Regions from separate parts of the Sporanaerobacter acetigenes DSM 13106 genome, predicted to be linked through region 3. Evidence: riboswitches for the same ligand, from Rfam matches in the RefSeq annotation. Region 3 holds a riboswitch; each other region holds the start of a gene.

Region 1 (2,205 bases), on a different contig from region 3:
TACAAGTGGAATATTTAATGCCAACTCTTTAGTTGCATTTACAATTCCCTTGGCAATAACATCACATTTCATTATTCCGCCAAATATATTGACAAAAATCCCCTTAACTCTGGAATCAGATATTATTATTTTAAATGCATTGGTTACATTTTCTTCTGTTGCTCCTCCTCCAACATCTAAAAAGTTTGCTGGTTCTCCCCCATAATACTTGATAGTATCCATTGTAGCCATTGCCAATCCTGCTCCATTAACTACACATCCAATATTGCCGTCCAAAGATATATATGACAATCCATACTTTGATGCTTCTATCTCTTTTTCATTTTCTTCACTTAAATCCCTATAATTACATATATCTCTATTTCTATATAGACCATTTTCATCAAAGTTCATTTTTGCATCTAAAGCTAACAATTGTTTATCTTCCGTTACTACTAAAGGATTTATTTCTAGCAGTGTACAATCTTTATCTACAAAACATTTATATAAATTCATAACAACCTCTACAAATTGATTTATCAACTCCTGTGGAATATTGATATTAAGGCCTATCCTCTTAGCTTGGAATTCTAATACTCCAAGTAATGGATCAATAGATTCTGTAAATATCATATCAGGCTTTTCTTTTGATATTTCTTCAATATCAGTTCCACCTTCTTCAGAAGCTATAAGAGTTATCTTTGACTTTTCTCTATCTAAAACAAAAGCTAAGTAGTATTCTTTAAAAATATCGCAACCTTCTTCAATCAAAACAGCCTTTACTTTCTTTCCTTTAGGCCCAGTTTGAGGTGTCACTAAGATTTTACCTATTAACTCTTTAGAATACTTCTTGACATCATCTATTGAATTTGCTATTTTTATACCTCCAGCCTTTCCCCTACCTCCAGCATGAATTTGTGATTTCACTACTGCAATATCAGTACCTATTCTCCAAGCAGCTCTCTCAGCATCTTCTGGATCATAAATAACTCTACCATTAGGTACTGGTATACAGAAGCTTCTCAATATCTCTTTTGCTTGATACTCATGAATATTCATACTTTTCCCTCCCATTTCTTGTAGTATAAAATGAAAAAACTCAGCAAAAATTTGCTGAGTTATTACCACGGGATTGTAGACATAAAGAAAAAAATCTTTCTATTGTTATAGAAAGAGCATTATTAATAATCAGATTAAGCACACATATTTAATACATATGAATAAATCATATGCTTAACCTACTTTTAATAGCATCTCCCCATCCTCGTGAGTAATAAACAGCTTTTCCCATTGGCAGGTCTCCTGACTTAAGAATAACAAACCTTAAACCTTCCCATACTTTTAAGTACAGTGGTAAACTTAAGGTTCTATCTATCACAGTGGCGGGACCGTGTCGGAATTCAACCGAACTTCCCTTTTAAACAATCATTAAGATTGTACCAAATGGTCACTATATTAAATTCTAAATAGATACTATCATGAAAAATTATAACTGTCAATTGATATGTCGAAAACGAAACTTTACTATACTTCTCAATGTAACTAAATCTAACAAAAATATAACAAAAATTCGAAGATAAAATCCAATAAAGAAACCATTAATACCAAATTTAGGGTTCCCAACAAGAAAATATACTAAAAGTAGTTGAATACTCATGCCTATCAATCGATTTATTGTTATAGCAGTATGTTTGTTTAGACCTTGAAGAATGCCAGAGAAAGTATGCTGTAGTGCCATAAATACAGTGCTATAGCTAAGAATTCGTAAATATTCTCCTACTTTTTTATCATTATATAGAAAAACAGCTAATGGTTCAGAGAAAAGTCTATAAAGAATAGATAATGGAATAGATATAATTAAGGTGATTTTAATAGCAAACAATATATCCGCTTTCATATTTCTATAGTTTTTCAAAGCCATTTGCTCAGATAAACTAGGAACAATATTAATAACCAGTGATTGTTAAGGGTCCTGCTATTTTTATTATTTGATTTAATATATCAATTGAATTTAATTGTATATAACAAGGATAAGAAGATTTTTTATTTTCCCTTTTATAAGCAAGTATTAGCCAAATTAATCCGAAAAACTCACCAATACTTATTCCACATATAGCTACTAAGACTCCAAATTCCAGTTCTACAGGATAAGAATAGTGGAGGAATCCTAAAACAATCAAAAACCTAGATACATTATTGATAATTTCAGAAACACTAGCTACTCCA
Region 2 (2,205 bases), on a different contig from region 3:
CTTATGCAAATATTATAGCTGTGAGAAGTGGAGAAGAAAATAAAGAAAAGTTTCAGAAACTATTAAAAGTTCTTCAAAGCAAACAAGTTAAAAAATTTATTGAAAAAAAGTATGATGGTGGAGTTATTCCTGCATTTTAAAAAATTAAGTATTATTTTTTCATTGCTTGCAAATACTATGTATGAGGAGGGATAGTGTGAAAAAAAGCATAAGAATAAACAATTTTAAAGAAAGAAATATGTCTATCCCTATAGAAAATCAAAAAACTGCTGCATATTATGACATAAAGGGACTAAAACCTCAATCTAAAGTGCCAATTCCAACCTTAGAAGGAGTTCTAAGGGCTAAAGAGTGGGTAGATGAGAATGAAAAATAGGGGTGAGAAATTTCCACTCCTATTTTTCATTGAAATTTACATCTATATCTTTTTTAATCTCCAATATTTTTAAAGCCATCACCTAGTACTTCATATACATTGCTTACAGTTATAAAAGCATTTTTATCTACATCATTTATATAATTTTTCAGTCTAATAAAGTCTTTTCTGTCAACAACAGTTACGAGGACTTGTTTTTTATCTCCTGTGTATGCTCCTTCAGCATGATATAATGTTGCTCCTCTTTCCAAATCTTTAATTATATATTTTTTTATATCTTCACTACGCTTACTGACTATGCTTACTTGTTTAGATAAGTTTATTCCTTCAATAGTTGAGTCTATCACAAGACCATTTACTATAACTCCAAGTAAAGAATACATTCCCAATTCAGGTCCAAACGCAAAACCTGCTCCTATAGTTATAGCAAAATCGGAAAGCAATACTGCTTTTCCTAAATCTATTCCCCAAAACTTATTCAATATTTTTGCTATAATATCCGTACCTCCAGTAGAAGCATTTCGATTGAATACTATTCCCATACCAATAGCAGATATAAATATTCCAAAAGAAAGTTGAAGTATAATATCTTCTACTAAAGGAGCATGTATAGGTATTATTTTTTCAAACAATAATACTAAAAAAGAAGTACCTAAACTTGCATAAATAGTTTTGACACCAAAGCTCGTCCCAATAACCAAGAAAGCAACTATGAATAATACTATATTTATAATAATCATGAAAACCCCTATTGATAAAAATGGAAATACATGATTTAGAACAATTGCCAATCCATTAGCACCACCTATAGCTAAATTTCCTGGCATGAGAAAAAAATATAATCCTGCTGCTACCATAAACATTCCAATAGTTATAATAACGTAATCTTTTATTTTTTTTGACATTTTTCCACCTCCAATAATATAAAAGTCTCCTGAACTCAATGGGTTTAGGAGACATGAATACATAAAATTTTATGGCACAACTCTAAACACCCCCTATCGACCGTAGAGTTTTTGGTGCATAAATAAAGGCAGGTCTTCTGACTTTGGTTCATTAGAATTTAAAGCCTTCCCGATTATCTCAGTGGCATGTATTTTAAATTCTTCGCCATTACAGCGGCGGGACCGTACAGGATTTCCACCTGTTTCCCTTTTAAACAGAGAAACAATTCTCTGTACCTTCATCTACATATTCAATTTTATTTCAATCTAAGTATATAGATAAACATGATTTAAGTCAATAGCACTTCTATATGCTACTTGTTCTCATCAAATTTTTTATAAACTTCATACCTTTCCTTTGCATCTAATTCTGCTTTTTCATAAAGCCTTTCTGCAAATTGGGGGAAAGTATTTTCAATTTGAGAATATCTTACTTCACCCATTATGAAATCTTTAAAAGATTCCTTAGGCTCTTTTGAATCTAATATAAATGGGCTTTTTCCTTCTGGTACTAGCCTTGGATCATATCTATAAAGATGCCAATAACCTGAATCAACAGCCTTTTTTTCTTCATTTACAGTTCTACCCATTCCTGCTTTTATACCATGATTTACACAAGGTGCATAGCAAATTATCAAGGACGGTCCCCTGTAGCTTTCTGCCTCCACTATAGCCTTCAAGGTCTGATTCATATTTGCTCCCATAGATACTTGAGCAACATAAACATATCCATAGTTCATTGCCATTCTGCCTAAATCTTTCTTTTTAGTCCTCTTACCTGCTGCTGCAAATTTAGCCGCTGCAGCTGTTGGAGTCGATTTAGAAGCTTGCCCTCCAGTATTTGAATATACCTCCGTATCAAATACCAATATATTTACATCTTCA
Region 3 (2,205 bases):
CTATTAGGAGAAATGAGGGAAGGAAATTGGCAGAAGTAGGAGAACTATATGAGAAAAAAATAAATTGTCCAGTGTGTGGTAAAGAGTTTAAGACTAGCAAGGTAAGGCTTTCTAAACTCAGATTAGTTAAAAGAGATTCGGATTTTTTGCCTTATTATGAAGGGGAAAATCCTGTGTTTTATGGTGTGTTTGTGTGTCCACATTGTGGATATGCTGCATTAGAAGAAAATTTTAATAAAATAAATTTTCAAGGAAGAGAGACAATAAAAAAAGAGGTTTCATCTAAATGGAACGAAAGAAGTTTTTTAGGAAAGAGAACCATTGAAGAAAGTATTGCTGCATATAAACTGGCGCTATTTTGTGGAGAACTCTTGGAGGATAAAAATTATGAACTTGGAAATATATGCGTTAGATTGGGATGGCTTAATAGATTAAAAGAAGATGAGGATGAAGAAGAGAGATTTTTAAGTTTAGCTAGAGAACTTTTTAGCAATGCTTATTATAATGAACCTTTAAACAATGAATCTATGAATCCATTGACTGCAGCTTATTTGATTGGAGAAATTTCCAGAAGAATGGGAGATAGAGATGAAGCAATAAAGTGGTTCAATACGGTACTTAAGGATCCTGAAATTAAGAGTAATATTGCATTAGAAAAAATGGTTAGGGAACAATGGCAAGTAGTTAAGGAAGAATAAATGGCCTTGAATGTTTAAAAAATATTTGATATTATTTTTGAGAGCTAAATTAAATATTAAATTGGGTGTTTCTAATGAAACTTAAAAGGGAAAGTGGTGAAAATCCACTGCAGCCCCCGCTACTGTGTGTGAGGACGAATCAACAGAAGCCACTGGATTTCTGGGAAGGCGTTGATAGTAGGAAGATTCACAAGTCAGGAGACCTGCCTAAATTTAGAGCCTCGGAGGGAGGGATGTATAGAATTGTATAGTTTTTGCCCTATTCTCTAGTTACTGAGGACTAGGGTTTTATTTTTGACTAGAAAAGATCATAAAATGGAGGGAAAACTTATGAAAAAAATTAGCTCTAAAAAATTAATTGTATTATTTTTAGTTTTGGCAATGGCTTTAACTACCTTTACAGCTTGTGGCAAAACAAATTCAAATGAAGATGTAAAACAAAATGAAGAAGTAGTAGAGGAAAAGGAAAATAAAGTTCAATATCCTATGGAAGTAGAAGATCAGTTTGGAAATAAAGTGACAATAGAAAATGAACCTAAAACAATAGTTTCATTGGCTCCAAGTCATACTGAAATACTTTTTAGTCTTGGATTAGGAGATAAAATCGCAGGTGTAACTGAATACTGTGATTATCCAGAAGAAGCTAAATCAAAAGAAAAGGTTGGAAGTTTTACTGGAGTAAATATTGAAAGAATAATTGAATTAGATCCTGACATTGTATTTCAATTTGGTCCTGGCGATGAAGAAGTAAATGCAAAAATAAGAGATGCAGGAATTGTTCTTTTGTGCTATGAACCAGATTCTATTGATGAAGTCATGAATTTGATTCAAAGTATTGGCACTGTGACAAACACTGAGGATGAGGCCACAAAAGTTGTAGATGATATGAAAGCAAAAAAAGATGAAATTGTAAATAAAGTAAAAGATGAAGAAAAAGTTAAGGTGTTCTATGAAATATGGAATGATCCATTGATGGCAGCAGGTCCTGGTTCTTTTATGGATGAACTTATGACTCTAGCTGGAGGCGAAAATATAGCAAGTGATGCAGAAGGAGAATATCCACAGTTTGATATGGAACAATTAATAGAAAGAAATCCTGATGTTTATTTAGGAGCTAAAGATAGCGAAGAAAAAACTGTTGAGTCAATAAAAGAAAGACCTGGGTTTGAAAATATAAATGCTGTAAAAAATAATAGAGTGTACTTATTGGATCCAAATATAGTTTCAAGACCCGGACCAAGAATAATAGATGCATTGGAATTAGTTGCAAAGTCTATTCATCCAGATGCATTTAAATAAAAAGTAGGGATTTTTATGAGTTTAAAAAGGTCTAAAAATAAATATGCTACTATTGTTGTATCTTTGGTGCTTGCATTGATATTTTCTGTAGTGCTTTTTTCTACTATTGGGACAGCAAATATAAAAATTTTAGATACTTTTAAAATAATTGGCTCTAAGCTTCCCTTTATTGGTGGGAAAATAAATATTGATGGTATACCAGACTCTC
Region 4 (2,205 bases), on a different contig from region 3:
ATAACACCACTTGGCGGTACTATGCCCTGCCATTTAGGGTCATCTGCCATCCCTTTTGCTACTGCTGTATCACAACGAATCTGCATTGTTACAATATTTTCCTTTTTTTCACGTTCTCTTTCTTCTTTTTTCTTTCTTTCTTTTTCTTTTTTTGCCTCTTTTATAGCCTTTTGTCTTTCTTCTTCTTTTGTAGTCTGCTTTTCTTTTTCATTGCTGCCTTTATCTTTGTTTAGCTTATCTTTCTGTTTCTCTATTGCTTTTTTTATTTCTTCTTGAAAACTATTAACTGGTTCAGCTTCTTCAATTATTTCCTTATCTATATTGTCTTCTTTACCTTTTTTAGCTATTTTTTTAACTTCATCTCTTGTAGATGTTTTATTTTCTTTTTTTGATTCTAATAATTTTTCCCACACAGATTTTTTATTATTTTTAGATTCTGATTCTATTTCTGCTATTTCTTCTATATTTTCTTGTTTTTCTGTATGAATTTTGTTTTTTTGAGATCTAAGTTGAGCTAACAAAGAATAGTTATCTTCATCTTTTTCTATTTCTTTTGCATTTGGATCTATCCAATATTCAATTTCAAGTTTATTAGATTTAGCAAATGCTTCTTCATTAAAAAAGTAATTACCTATTATGTCAAATACATGAACCCCGCCTACTATTATTGCTGCTATCAAAAGTAGTAACAAGAAAAACTTTTTGTTTTTCATATCATTAACCTCCTACTTCTTTTCCTTTCATGAAAACAAAAAAAACACTACCTTTTTTATAAGTAGTGCCTCCAGTTTTCTGGTCAGCATATTTTATAGTTTTATTGATTTCTTTAATTCTTGGATTCTTATAGGTTCACTGTCTTGAACTATAATATTGATTTCTCCAAACTCTGTTTTTCTTATTATCTCTATGAGCTTTCTTTCCCTATTAGTTAGCTCCATCGTTGAATTTTTTTCATCTATCATTAAACCAACCCCCTTAAAAATTTAAAGTCTTAAACCCTCTAAGGAATTTAAGACTTTAAAATAATATCAAAATTATAAATATTCATCACAATACCCTAATCCAAGAAGGTTAATGAAGATAATTTATTTAGGCAGTTCTCCTGACTTATGGTTCATAGCTCTCTTTCACCTTCCCAAGAATACTCTCAGTGGCATATTGAAAAATCACTCTCCATTTACAGTGGCCGGTCCGTTCAGGATTTTCACCTGATTCCCTTTTAATCTTTGCCAATACAAAGAACCTAAATATTTTTATTCAATTTTTTAACTAACACCATTATATACCATATCTTGATTTAAGGCAACACATACTTTTCCAAAGGTTTTTGTCTATCATGGTGATTTTGCGACAGTGAGAACCGTCCCCGCTGTCTCAGCGTCCCCGCTGTCTCAGTATATATATGTGGTGAGGCCTTGTTTTTGAAGTTTCCTTAGAAGGCCCCTGTTTGCTCTGTATTCTGATATGGCTATTCCAAAGTGATCATATAGTTTTACAAATTCTAGTATTTCTTTATCTGTGTATTTGTCATCAGGTATTTTAAATATGATGTTTTTGAAACCTTTGGTATATACTAGATAGTATTCTTCCATATCTTTTACTTGTGGAATGAATCTAGTCTTTACTTCTTTTAAATTGTACTTTATATATTTCATGGCTTTGGAATTATCTCCAACCATATCTGTGATTATATAGGCATCGGTGTGGTCTTCCATCCATTGTTCCAATTCTTCAACGGTCATCCCATTGTCACAATTTACTATCAATCTTTCATCAGTTGTCCATTCCAAATCTACTTCCATAAGTCTAAGACCATCTTCATAGTATTCATCCAATTTAGCCTTTGTATCTGCTGCAAATCCTATAGTGTTTTTGTTTTGAATTTCTAGTTTTTCTTCAGGTTCTTTGGCTATTATTTCATCTGAACCATTGATTATACTCCCAATAAGATCATTATTTAAAATATATTTAGATTTGTCTATTTCAGATATGGCTCTTCCATATCCTTCTCTACACTCTTCCAGTGGTATGGACTTTCTAGTCTTTAAATCTATGGCTCTACTGTGGTCAAATATTCCATCCCTAGACATGACAAACATCTTTTCATCATCTATAAAGGAACCTTTTCTCATGTGAATTTGTTGAGCTACAATTTGATCTTCCGAATTCAGCAAATCTAGTCCAAACATAATTCCCTTTTCATTT

The links. A riboswitch is a leader RNA that binds a small molecule or an ion and turns the genes downstream of it on or off. The one in region 3 is predicted to bind cobalamin.
Region 1: linked by a shared signal. The riboswitch ahead of sucC (ADP-forming succinate--CoA ligase subunit beta) and the one ahead of BUA21_RS07295 (ABC transporter substrate-binding protein) in region 3 are both predicted to bind cobalamin.
Region 2: linked by a shared signal. The riboswitch ahead of BUA21_RS06640 (YitT family protein) and the one ahead of BUA21_RS07295 (ABC transporter substrate-binding protein) in region 3 are both predicted to bind cobalamin.
Region 4: linked by a shared signal. The riboswitch ahead of BUA21_RS04495 (DUF2292 domain-containing protein) and the one ahead of BUA21_RS07295 (ABC transporter substrate-binding protein) in region 3 are both predicted to bind cobalamin.

The regions. Positions count from the first base shown of each region.
Region 1 covers NZ_FQXR01000002.1:99,672-101,876, forward strand. Annotated here, with positions in the region: gene sucC (ADP-forming succinate--CoA ligase subunit beta) at 1-1,038, opposite strand, end outside; cobalamin riboswitch at 1,255-1,438, opposite strand; gene BUA21_RS00495 (MATE family efflux transporter) at 1,475-1,894, opposite strand; gene BUA21_RS00500 (oligosaccharide flippase family protein) at 1,926-2,205, opposite strand, start outside.
Region 2 covers NZ_FQXR01000005.1:231,008-233,212, reverse strand. Annotated here, with positions in the region: gene BUA21_RS06650 (MetQ/NlpA family ABC transporter substrate-binding protein) at 1-140, shown strand, start outside; gene BUA21_RS06645 (CDIF630_02480 family spore surface protein) at 197-376, shown strand; gene BUA21_RS06640 (YitT family protein) at 430-1,281, opposite strand; cobalamin riboswitch at 1,392-1,576, opposite strand; gene nifJ (pyruvate:ferredoxin (flavodoxin) oxidoreductase) at 1,635-2,205, opposite strand, start outside.
Region 3 covers NZ_FQXR01000006.1:49,120-51,324, reverse strand. Annotated here, with positions in the region: gene BUA21_RS07300 (DUF2225 domain-containing protein) at 27-698, shown strand; cobalamin riboswitch at 745-923, shown strand; gene BUA21_RS07295 (ABC transporter substrate-binding protein) at 1,029-1,997, shown strand; gene BUA21_RS07290 (FecCD family ABC transporter permease) at 2,013-2,205, shown strand, end outside.
Region 4 covers NZ_FQXR01000004.1:105,647-107,851, forward strand. Annotated here, with positions in the region: gene BUA21_RS14890 (DUF4430 domain-containing protein) at 1-713, opposite strand, end outside; gene BUA21_RS04495 (DUF2292 domain-containing protein) at 807-962, opposite strand; cobalamin riboswitch at 1,076-1,262, opposite strand; gene BUA21_RS04500 (sulfatase-like hydrolase/transferase) at 1,392-2,205, opposite strand, start outside.